DNA from 2 places in the Shewanella loihica PV-4 genome. Region 2 is predicted to be linked to the other one. Evidence: predicted binding sites of a transcription regulator. Region 2 holds the regulator's gene; the other holds the start of a gene.
The links. The regulator ArgR, encoded in region 2, controls arginine synthesis, uptake and breakdown. The targets are predictions, from matches to a motif close to ANTGAATANNTATTCANT.
Positions count from the first base shown of each region.

Region 1: argA (amino-acid N-acetyltransferase) is a predicted target of ArgR. The motif match lies at 1,997-2,014, and genes of this name have one in related genera.

Region 1 covers NC_009092.1:4,163,920-4,168,947, forward strand. Annotated here, with positions in the region: gene SHEW_RS18030 (hypothetical protein) at 1-425, opposite strand, end outside; gene argA (amino-acid N-acetyltransferase) at 612-1,934, opposite strand; gene rpmG (50S ribosomal protein L33) at 2,258-2,431, opposite strand; gene rpmB (50S ribosomal protein L28) at 2,438-2,674, opposite strand; gene radC (RadC family protein) at 2,798-3,475, opposite strand; gene coaBC (bifunctional phosphopantothenoylcysteine decarboxylase/phosphopantothenate--cysteine ligase CoaBC) at 3,611-4,807, shown strand; gene dut (dUTP diphosphatase) at 4,804-5,028, shown strand, end outside.
Region 2 covers NC_009092.1:985,747-990,774, reverse strand. Annotated here, with positions in the region: gene rplU (50S ribosomal protein L21) at 1-218, opposite strand, end outside; gene ispB (octaprenyl diphosphate synthase) at 494-1,465, shown strand; gene mdh (malate dehydrogenase) at 1,585-2,520, opposite strand; gene argR (transcriptional regulator ArgR) at 2,828-3,298, shown strand; gene SHEW_RS04450 (cupin domain-containing protein) at 3,496-3,954, shown strand; gene SHEW_RS04445 (Dyp-type peroxidase) at 4,069-5,013, opposite strand.

The DNA.
Region 1 (5,028 bases), 1.4 Mb from region 2:
GACAGTAGGGCCTTATTTGTCCTGTCGCTGGCATCTGCCAGCTTAAACCACCCCAGCGAATAACCCGGCATGCCCACACCGTTGCTGCGATAGCTCAGTTTAGGCGCATCATCTTCTCCCAAGCTGACGATTTTAGCCTCAGCCGGCATCAGGCTTTGACGCGGTAACTCGACCCGGTAGAGGGGAATATCCACCAGCATAGTGCTTGGTGTTAGGCGAACGCTGGTATCATGGGCCTTGTAGAACACCCAGGAGAGCAGGCCCAATACGGCGATCACCATCCCCGCAGAGGCATATTTTGCCTTCTTAGGTAAGGGCTTCACCATCAGCAAGACTAGCACCAAGGCGACACCCAGCAGCATAGACAGGAAGATCCCGCTGGATGCCGAATCTAAGGTCGTAAGTTGAAAGACTTGAGTATCCATCTCTAAATATCCTCTTGAAACATTTGGGCATGCAAGCAGATCATCCCTGAGCCCAACCCTAACATGAACCGATAACTTGAGTGTGGCGCTCTCGACATATTATGTCAAGAGTCGTTGCTGTGAGTTAACTTGGACACACAAAAAGACCACCCCAAGGGTGGCCTCTTTCATCGGATGGGTTTAGCGTTATTGAAGATCTAAGGCGAGAATCTTCGACTTGCGCTGATAGTTATACAGCTGCTTCTTCTTGTTTGGCAGGGCATCGACCTCGACGATCTGGAAGCCATGCTCGAGGAACCAGTGAATGCTGCGGGTCGTCAGCGCAAACAGGCGAGCATAACCACGCACCTTGGCCTGACCTATGATGTTCTTCAGCAAGATGCTGCCGCGGTCGGCATCACGATAATCGGGATGCACCACCAGGCAGGCAAACTCTCCGGCATTGTCCTCCTCGAAGGGATAGAGGGCCGCGCAGCCGATCACTAGGCCATCACGCTCGATCAGCATAAACTGCTCTATCTCCATCTCCAGCTGCTCACGCGAGCGGCGCACCAAGACCCCAGCTTGCTCCAGCGGGCGGATGAGGTCCAAGACACCACCGATATCGGCAATGGTGGCTCTGCGCAGACGCTCGGCACTCTCGGTCACTATCTGGGTACCGATACCGTCACGGGAGAACAGCTCCTGCAGCAAGGCGCCATCATCGAGATAGCTGACGAAGTGGCAGCGGGCCACACCGTTACGACAGGCGTCTATGCTGGCCTGTAAGAAGGCCCGTGTTCCTACACACCAATTGTCTTCATCGGTCAGCTCAGACAAGATTCGCTGAGCATCGGTTGGCATCAGCTCGGCAATCACCTCGCCGTTGCTGTCGAGTATCCCCTCCTTGGCACTGAAACCTATCATCTTGTCGGCCTTGAGCTTCACCGCGATCTGGGTCGCGACCTCTTCGGCGGTCAGGTTAAAACACTCGCCGGTCACAGAGGCCGCCACCGGTCCCAGGAGCACTATGCCGTGGTTGTCCAGCTGACGCCTGAGGCCCGCAACATCGATACGTCTCACCTTGCCACTCAGGCAGTAGTCGACGCCGTTATCCACTCCTAAGGGCTGGGCTATCACGAAGTTACCGCTGACCACGTTGATCTGCGCCCCTTGCATCGGGGTATTGCTCAAACTCATCGACAGGCGCGCGGTAATGTCCAGCTGCAGACCGCCCACCACCTGCTTGATCACCCTGAAGGACTCTTCATCGCTGATGCGCACCCCGTTGTAATACTCAGGTGCAAGATTATGCGCGGCCAAGGCCTCATCGATTTGCGGTCTGGCGCCATGGACCAGCACTATCTTGATCCCAAGGCTGTGAAGCAGGGCGATATCGTTGATGATGGAGCGAAACTGACTCTGCGCCAGCGCCTCACCGCCCAACATGACCACAAATGTCTTGCCCCTGTGTGCATTCACATAGGAAGCAGAATGACGAAACCCCTCGACTAACTCAGTAGTGCGCACCCGCGTAACCTCAACAATAAATATGTGACAATATCGTCCCAGACGAATAACAAGCCGATTTTATTGCATTTAAATTCACATTAAAAGCATTTGTTGTCATCGAAAGCGATATTTTTTCATCACAAAGAGACAATCTGCTTAAGCATAGCAGAACAGATTAAGATCAGAGGCTTAGGTAGAGGTCGGAATCCGTCGGCACGCAGGGTTATCACCTGGGAACTTATCTAAAAAATAGAAATGAGCTGGCCAACGGCATGGGGAAATTTAGGGCAAAAAAAAGCCCCTGCTATGAGGGGCTTTTTCCAAAAAACGTGAATCAAGAATTACTTGATTTTCGCTTCTTTGTAGATAACGTGCTGACGGATAACGGGATCAAATTTCTTGATCTCCATCTTTTCAGGCATGTTACGCTTGTTTTTCTCAGTCGTGTAGAAGTGACCTGTTTTAGCGCTAGAAACTAGCTTGATCTTCTCACGGTTACCTTTAGCTTTAGCCATGGCTTATTACACCTTCTCGCCGCGGGCACGAAGTTCAGCAACAACAACTTCGATACCTTTCTTATCGATAATACGCATACCTTTAGTAGATACACGTAGCTGTACGAAACGCTTTTCGTCTTCTAACCAGAAACGGTGGTTCTGTAGGTTAGGTAAAAAACGACGACGAGTCGCGTTCTTAGCGTGCGAACGGTTGTTACCAACCATCGGCTTCTTGCCAGTAACTTGGCATACTCTTGACATGTCAATCTTCTCCAAAAACAATTTAACGCTCGAGCATTAATGTACCTCGAATATGGCCGTCGCCCGAGGCACACAAAGAGGGCGCATTTTATACAGGATCTAAAATCAAAGATCAAGGGATATTCAATCTATCCATCCCCTCTCTGCAAACGAAACTATCTCACGATCGCCTACAACCATATGGTCTAGCAGCGAAACATCTATAGTCGCCAACGCGTATTTCAATCGCTCAGTAATTCGCCGATCAGCATGACTGGGCTCAGCCCCCCCGGAAGGATGGTTGTGGCACACAATTACCGCTGCGGCTTTTTTCTCAAGCACTAGGCTTACCACTTCTCGTGGATAAACCGAGGCTGAATCTATGGTGCCACGGAACAATTCGACGAACTGAATCACCCTATGCTGACTATCGAGCAATAAGATGGCAAACACTTCGTAGGCACGATCCGCCAATTGTCTCATTAAATAGTCCCGAGTTAAATCAGGATCTGACAAAATCTTTCCTCTTTGTAGATTTTCTTGCGCGATCCGCTTGCTTAACTCGATGGCTGCCTGCAATTGAGCATACTTTACCGGGCCGATCCCCTGAATATCACACAGCTCACTCAAGGAGGCGCTAAACAGCGCCCTGAGGCCACCGAAGTGGGTTAACATGACTCTGGCCAGGGACACGGCGCTTTGCCCCTTGAGGCCGTTTCTAAGCAGCACCGCCAGCAACTCGGCATCGGAGAGCTGAGCGACACCACTGCGCAGCAGTTTTTCTCTGGGCCCCTCTCCCTGAGGCCAATCTTTGATTGCCATAAACACTCCTTGTCTCGGCGCCATCTGCACACCTAGGCTTTAGAGTATGGTCTAGTTTTTAAAAACTTGTATCCTCAACTTCGGCAGGATTGTGGTATGGTTAGCGGGCAAAATTAAACGCGATTAGTGATCAACATGAGTCTAACCAATAAAAAGATATTGCTGGGAATTGGCGGCGGCATTGCTGCTTATAAGTCTGCCGATCTGGTCCGCCGCCTGAAAGAACGCGGCGCCGATGTACGTGTCGTCATGAGCCAAAGCGCGCAAGAATTTATTACGCCGCTGACCCTGCAGGCACTGTCGGGACATCCCATTGCCACCGACCTGTTAGACCCGGCGGCCGAAGCCGCCATGGGGCATATCGAACTCGCCCGCTGGGCCGACTTAGTGTTGATCGCTCCGGCAACCGCCAACCTGATCGCCCGCATCAACGCCGGCATGGCCGATGAGTTAATCACCACCACCTGCCTGGCCACAGAAGCGCCTGTAGTGCTCTGCCCGGCGATGAATCAGCAGATGTATCGGAACGTCGCCACCCAGGAAAATCTGGACAACCTGAGAAAGCGTGGTCTCACCATCTGGGGACCGGCATCTGGTAGCCAGGCCTGTGGCGAAGTCGGCCCAGGCCGCATGGAGGAGCCTCTGGTGATCGCCGAGCGCGTCGAACACTTCTTTGCGCCAAAGCTGCTTCAGGGAATATCGATACTGCTGACGGCGGGCCCAACCCGCGAAGCAATCGACCCCGTGCGTTACATCTCTAATCACAGCTCGGGCAAGATGGGCTTTGCCCTAGCACGCGCGGCGGCCGAGATGGGCGCTAAGGTGACGCTGGTCTCCGGCCCGGTCAATCTTGAGACGCCGATGAATGTCAATCGCCTCAACGTCGCCTCGACCCAGGAGATGCTCGACGCCGTGATGCAGCAGGTACACCACAGCGATATCTTCATCGGCTGCGCTGCGGTCTGCGACTATCGCACCGCGGATATTGCCGACGAGAAAATTAAGAAATCTGCCACAGAGATGTCACTTGCGCTTGTACGCAATCCTGATATCTTAGCCACGGTCGCGGCCCATGAGGCACGTCCATTCACGGTAGGATTTGCCGCCGAGACCCAGGATGTAGACCATTACGCCAAAGACAAGTTGACCCGCAAGAAATTGGATATGATCGCCGCCAATGACGTATCCGACCCGGCCATCGGCTTCAACAGCGATAGCAATGCCTTGAAGGTTTTCTGGCAAGGAGGCGAGCACGCCCTGCCCGCCACAGATAAATATACCCTGGCGAAGCAACTACTCACCCTAATCGCACAGCAGATGAAGACAGCATGAAGACGCCCATAGAACTCAAGATCCTCGATTCTCGCATCGGCTCACAGTTTCCGCTTCCCGCCTACGCGACACCGGGCAGTGCCGGCATGGATCTGCGTGCCATGATAGAAACCACAATGGTGATTCAACCGGGTGAAACCCAGCTGATCCCAACCGGTATCGCCGTGCATGTGGCCGATCCCAGCCTGGCGGCCGTCATCCTGCCGCGCTCCGGCATGGGC
Region 2 (5,028 bases):
GTTACCTTCTCGCCACGGCCATGGCTGATCACTTCAGCTACAACCTTACCACCTTCAACTAAAGGTGCACCAACGTGTACAGTTTCACCATCTGCAACCAAAAGAACTTGGTCGAATTCGATAGTTTCACCTGTAGCAACTTCTAATTTTTCTAGACGTACAGTATGGCCTTCAGCAACACGGTGTTGCTTACCACCACTTTGAAAAACAGCGTACATAGCTATTTTACTCCGATATTTCTAGCACGCAGACCCTTTTTGTTTGGCTGGGTGCTATAAAAGCTTTAATGACAATGGTCGCGGAGTTTACGCTAAGTTCGCCTGGCTGACAAGTCCTAATTCACTTTGATCAAAAAAAGATCGGAATTACTCGCACAATACTCTTCTGCTACTGTCAGGCGAGGCATTTTTAGGTAGAATCTAATAATTATAACATTTTCGCCTTAATTTGGGCTGTCTGAATTACCTCGCAACCCTAAAAGTAGAGCCATTATATGGATTTGAATGCCATTCGTCAGCTGGCAGACGCTGATATGAAAGCCGTCGACCAACTTATCTATAAGCAGTTGGAATCGGATGTCGCCCTTATTAATCAACTCGGATTCTACATCATCAATGGCGGCGGCAAACGCATGCGTCCGCTGCTCTCTATCTTGGCCGCCCGCGCCATCGCCTATGAAGGTGAAGCGCATCTTAAACTGGCGGCAATCGTTGAGTTTATCCATACCGCGTCTCTGCTACACGACGACGTGGTCGATGAGTCTATGCTTAGACGCGGCCGAGAAACCGCCAACGCCCTGTTTGGTAACAGTGCCAGCGTACTGGTCGGTGACTTCCTCTATACCCGCTCTTTCCAGATGATGACAGAGCTGAAGAGCATGGAGGTACTTGAAGTGCTCGCCGATGCCACCAACGTATTGGCTGAAGGCGAAGTATTGCAGCTAATGAACTGTAACGACCCAGACACCAGCGAAGAGAGCTACATGCGGGTGATCTACTGCAAGACAGCGAAACTATTTGAAGCTGCCACCCGTCTGGCTGGTGTGCTGGCCGAAAGCAGCATAGAAGTGCAGACCGCACTGGCCGACTATGGTAAGTATCTGGGCACAGCCTTCCAGCTCACCGACGATCTATTGGACTATACGGCCGATACTGAGGCTTTAGGTAAGAACATAGGCGACGACTTGGCCGAGGGTAAGCCTACCCTGCCATTAATTTATGCCATCGCCAACGGCAACGAGCTGGAGCGTCAATTAATTCGCGATGCGATTGAGAAAGGTGACGGCACTGAGCATATCGATACCATACTAAATGCCCTTAAGCAGTGTGGCGCCCTAGACTACACAGAGAAACGCGCTCGGGAAGAAGCAGAGAAGGCGATACGCGCATTAGATCTAATACCCGATAGCGACTATAAGCAGGCGCTGATATCGCTGGCGAGAATCGCCGTGGCGCGCGATCACTAAGTCGCAGACTATTAGATCCTATTCAGTCTTTCGCCATTCGGTATCAAGGTAAAAGTTACCCATAAAAAAAGGAGCCAATTGGCTCCTTTTTTTATTAAGGACGAACTAAAGGCTTAGCCTTATTTTACGAAGTCGACACCCAGTGTGATATCGGCTTTAAGCGTATCTAGCATAGCATCACGTGCGTTGGCTTCGAACTCGCTAACCTCACCATAGGCAAGTACCTGCTCGATACCGTTCTTACCCAGCAGCACAGGTTGCGCGAAGAAGTCAGCATGCTCGCTGCCACCATCGACATAGGCACACTCAACAACGTTAGCTTCGCCTTGTAGGCCGCGAACCAGTGACAAACCGAAACGACATGCCGCCTGACCCATAGACAGAGTCGCGCTACCGCCACCCGCCTTAGCTTCAACCACTTCGGTACCCGCGTTCTGGATACGAGTCGTCAGTGCAGCCACTTCTTCATCAGAGAAGCTTACGCCTTCGATTTGAGACAGTAGTGGCAGAATAGTCACGCCGCTGTGTCCACCGATAACATTCACTTTAACGTCGGCAACGTTCAGACCTTTCGCTTCAGCAACGAAAGTTTCAGAGCGGATAACGTCAAGGGTTGTCACACCGAACAGACGGTTCTTGTCATATACACCGGCAGCTTTCAGTACTTCAGCAGCAATAGCGACAGTAGTGTTAACTGGGTTAGTGATGATACCGATCAGCGCCTTAGGGCAAGTTGCGGCACACTTCTCAACCAGGTTTCTTACGATACCCGCGTTGATGTTGAATAGATCTGAACGATCCATGCCTGGCTTACGTGCAACACCGGCAGAGATCAGTACCACGTCGGCACCTTCCAGCGCTGGCGTTGGATCTTCACCCGCAAAACCCTTAACTTCTACAGCAGTCGGGATGTGGCTTAGGTCAACGGCAACACCAGGAGTGACTGGCGCGATATCATAAAGGGATAGTTTTGAACCGGCAGGCAGTTGAGTTTTGAGTAGTAGGGCAAGAGCCTGGCCAATACCACCGGCGGCACCAAGTACAGCAACTTTCATAGTTATCTCCGTTAATTCTTGGATATTATGTGATATAGATCTAGATTTACCGATGGCGCAACATTACTGGAATCACGGTAAAAATTCAATTATCCCTTAGTCGTGTGGCCAGATAATTTCAATTTCTCCCAGCCAACTGCCATTTACAGCCCATTTAAGATATACTGCCCGGCCTTGCCTGCGACCCCTTACCGCTCCAACCACCCCGTAAACCTGAATTTTTATTCACACAATCCGAATAACGCTTGACTAATGGCGCAAAAATATTCAAAATAACCCAGTTTTTTGAATATAAGAATAATTCGATATGCAAGCCAATAAAAATCAAGACGAACTTGTAAAGACCTTTAAGGCTATCTTGAAGGAGGAGCGTTTTGGCTCCCAGAGCGAGATAGTCAACGCCCTGCAGTCCGAGGGCTTCAACAACATTAACCAATCCAAAGTCTCACGCATGCTGAGCAAGTTTGGCGCCGTGCGCACCCGCAACGCCAAGCAGGAGATGGTCTACTGCCTGCCCGCCGAGCTTGGGGTCCCGACGGCCGGCAGCCCACTGAAAAACTTAGTGCTGGATGTCGACCATAATCAATCTATGATAGTGGTCAGAACCAGCCCAGGTGCGGCCCAGCTGATCGCCAGACTGCTGGACTCTATAGGTAAGCCAGAAGGCATACTGGGCACCATCGCCGGTGACGATACCATCTTCATCTGCCCTTCCAACATTCAGGAAGTGGACAAGACGCTCGAGACGGTCAAGTCGCTGTTTAACTACGCCGATTAGTCCGCTTCGCAAGGACGGCCTAAGCCATCCCCCGAGAGACACCCTTTAGCCTGTTTGGGCAAAGGGTGTTTTTTTATCTAAGTTTTGACTTGGTTTTACCTAGGTTTAATCACGCTCAAATTGAATACTATATATCTGATAGGATACACTGAGTCCAAACCATCCCCCCTCTGTCACCCGATGGTTAAGGACCCGAGATGAATAACAATAAGATAATTAATATCGACAACCTTTGCTGGGAATCTTGGCAACACTCAGATCGATACGCCAGCCATCAAAAACATATCGGCGATGCCGCCGGTTGTCAGCAGATCGGCGTCACCATGGAACGACTGGAACCCGGCAAGCTCTCCTCCGTCGCCCACTACCACACCAAGGAAGAGGAACACCTCTACGCACTGCAAGGTGAAGCCACCCTGTATATCGACGGCGAGCCTCACCCCTTTAAGCAGGGCGACTATATCTGTTTTACTGCAAATTCAGGCATCTCCCATACCCTGAAAAACGAATCCGAAGCCGACTTCCTGTTTCTGGTGCTGGGCAATCGCGATCCCCACGATGTGGTGGTGTACCCAGAGCATAATAAGGTGCAGGTGCGCTCCATCGACGAGATCTATGCCAAGCGCCCCACCAACTACTGGGATCCCGACCGTTAATTCACCGATAATCGGACACAAAAAAACACACCTTAGGGTGTGTTTTTTATTGGGTAAGCTAGAAGCTAGCAATATGGACTTTTGAGGTACTCACATCAAGAGTGCCGCTATGCCTTAATCCTCAAATTCTGCCTCTCGCTCCATGAAATCAAGCGACGGGGCAAAGAATGCCGAGCCTGTCAGTGCCTGGGTAAAGTGCATCAGGTGATCGTGATTCCCCTCGCCGTCGCCATGAACCATACTGCTCAACATCTTCTCGAAATGTACCGAGTTGCGACAGACTGAGATAAACATCAGCCCCTGCTCCTTCATCGACCCGTAAGGCATACTCTGACGCAGGATCTCCATCGACTTACCGTCGGCATCCTTCAGATTGACCCGCTTGATGTGGCTGGTAAGCGGCTTGTCCTCAGAGGCATACTCGATATTGTCTATCTTGGTGCGGCCTATGATATCTTCCTGCTTCTTCTGCGGCAGACGGTTCCACTTACTGAGGTTATGGGCAAACTTCTGCACATGAATATAACTGCCGCCACGGAAATACTCGTCTTCGTCGCCCACCAAGGCCACATCCTGACGATGACGTCCCTTAGGGTTCTCTGTGCCATCGACAAATCCGGTTAGATCCCGGGTATCCATAAACTGGAATCCGCGCTCCTCATCCACCAGCTCAACCAAATCTTCAAACATCTGGCACACTTCGTTGGCCACCAGATGCAAGATGTCATAACGATCGCAGCGCAGATGCACGAAAAGATCATACTCATGGGCTGGTGCATCACGATTATCGGCATGCATGGCCGGGAAAGGCTTGAGCTGTGAAGGACGACGCCCTGGATACAGGCTATCCCAGTAGTTGGCACCTATGGCCACGAAACCGTTGAAGGCGCTGTCGGCATACTGGTCGGCCAATTCATAGATATACTGTGCGACATTGGCGACGCAGGGACGCAGCTGAGACTCGACGCCGTCGTTGGCGTTGAACATCAGATACACGCTATGTAAATTTCCTTCGGCACACACACCCAGCTGTTCACGTGGCATAACCAGACTATCCATAAATAAACCTACCTT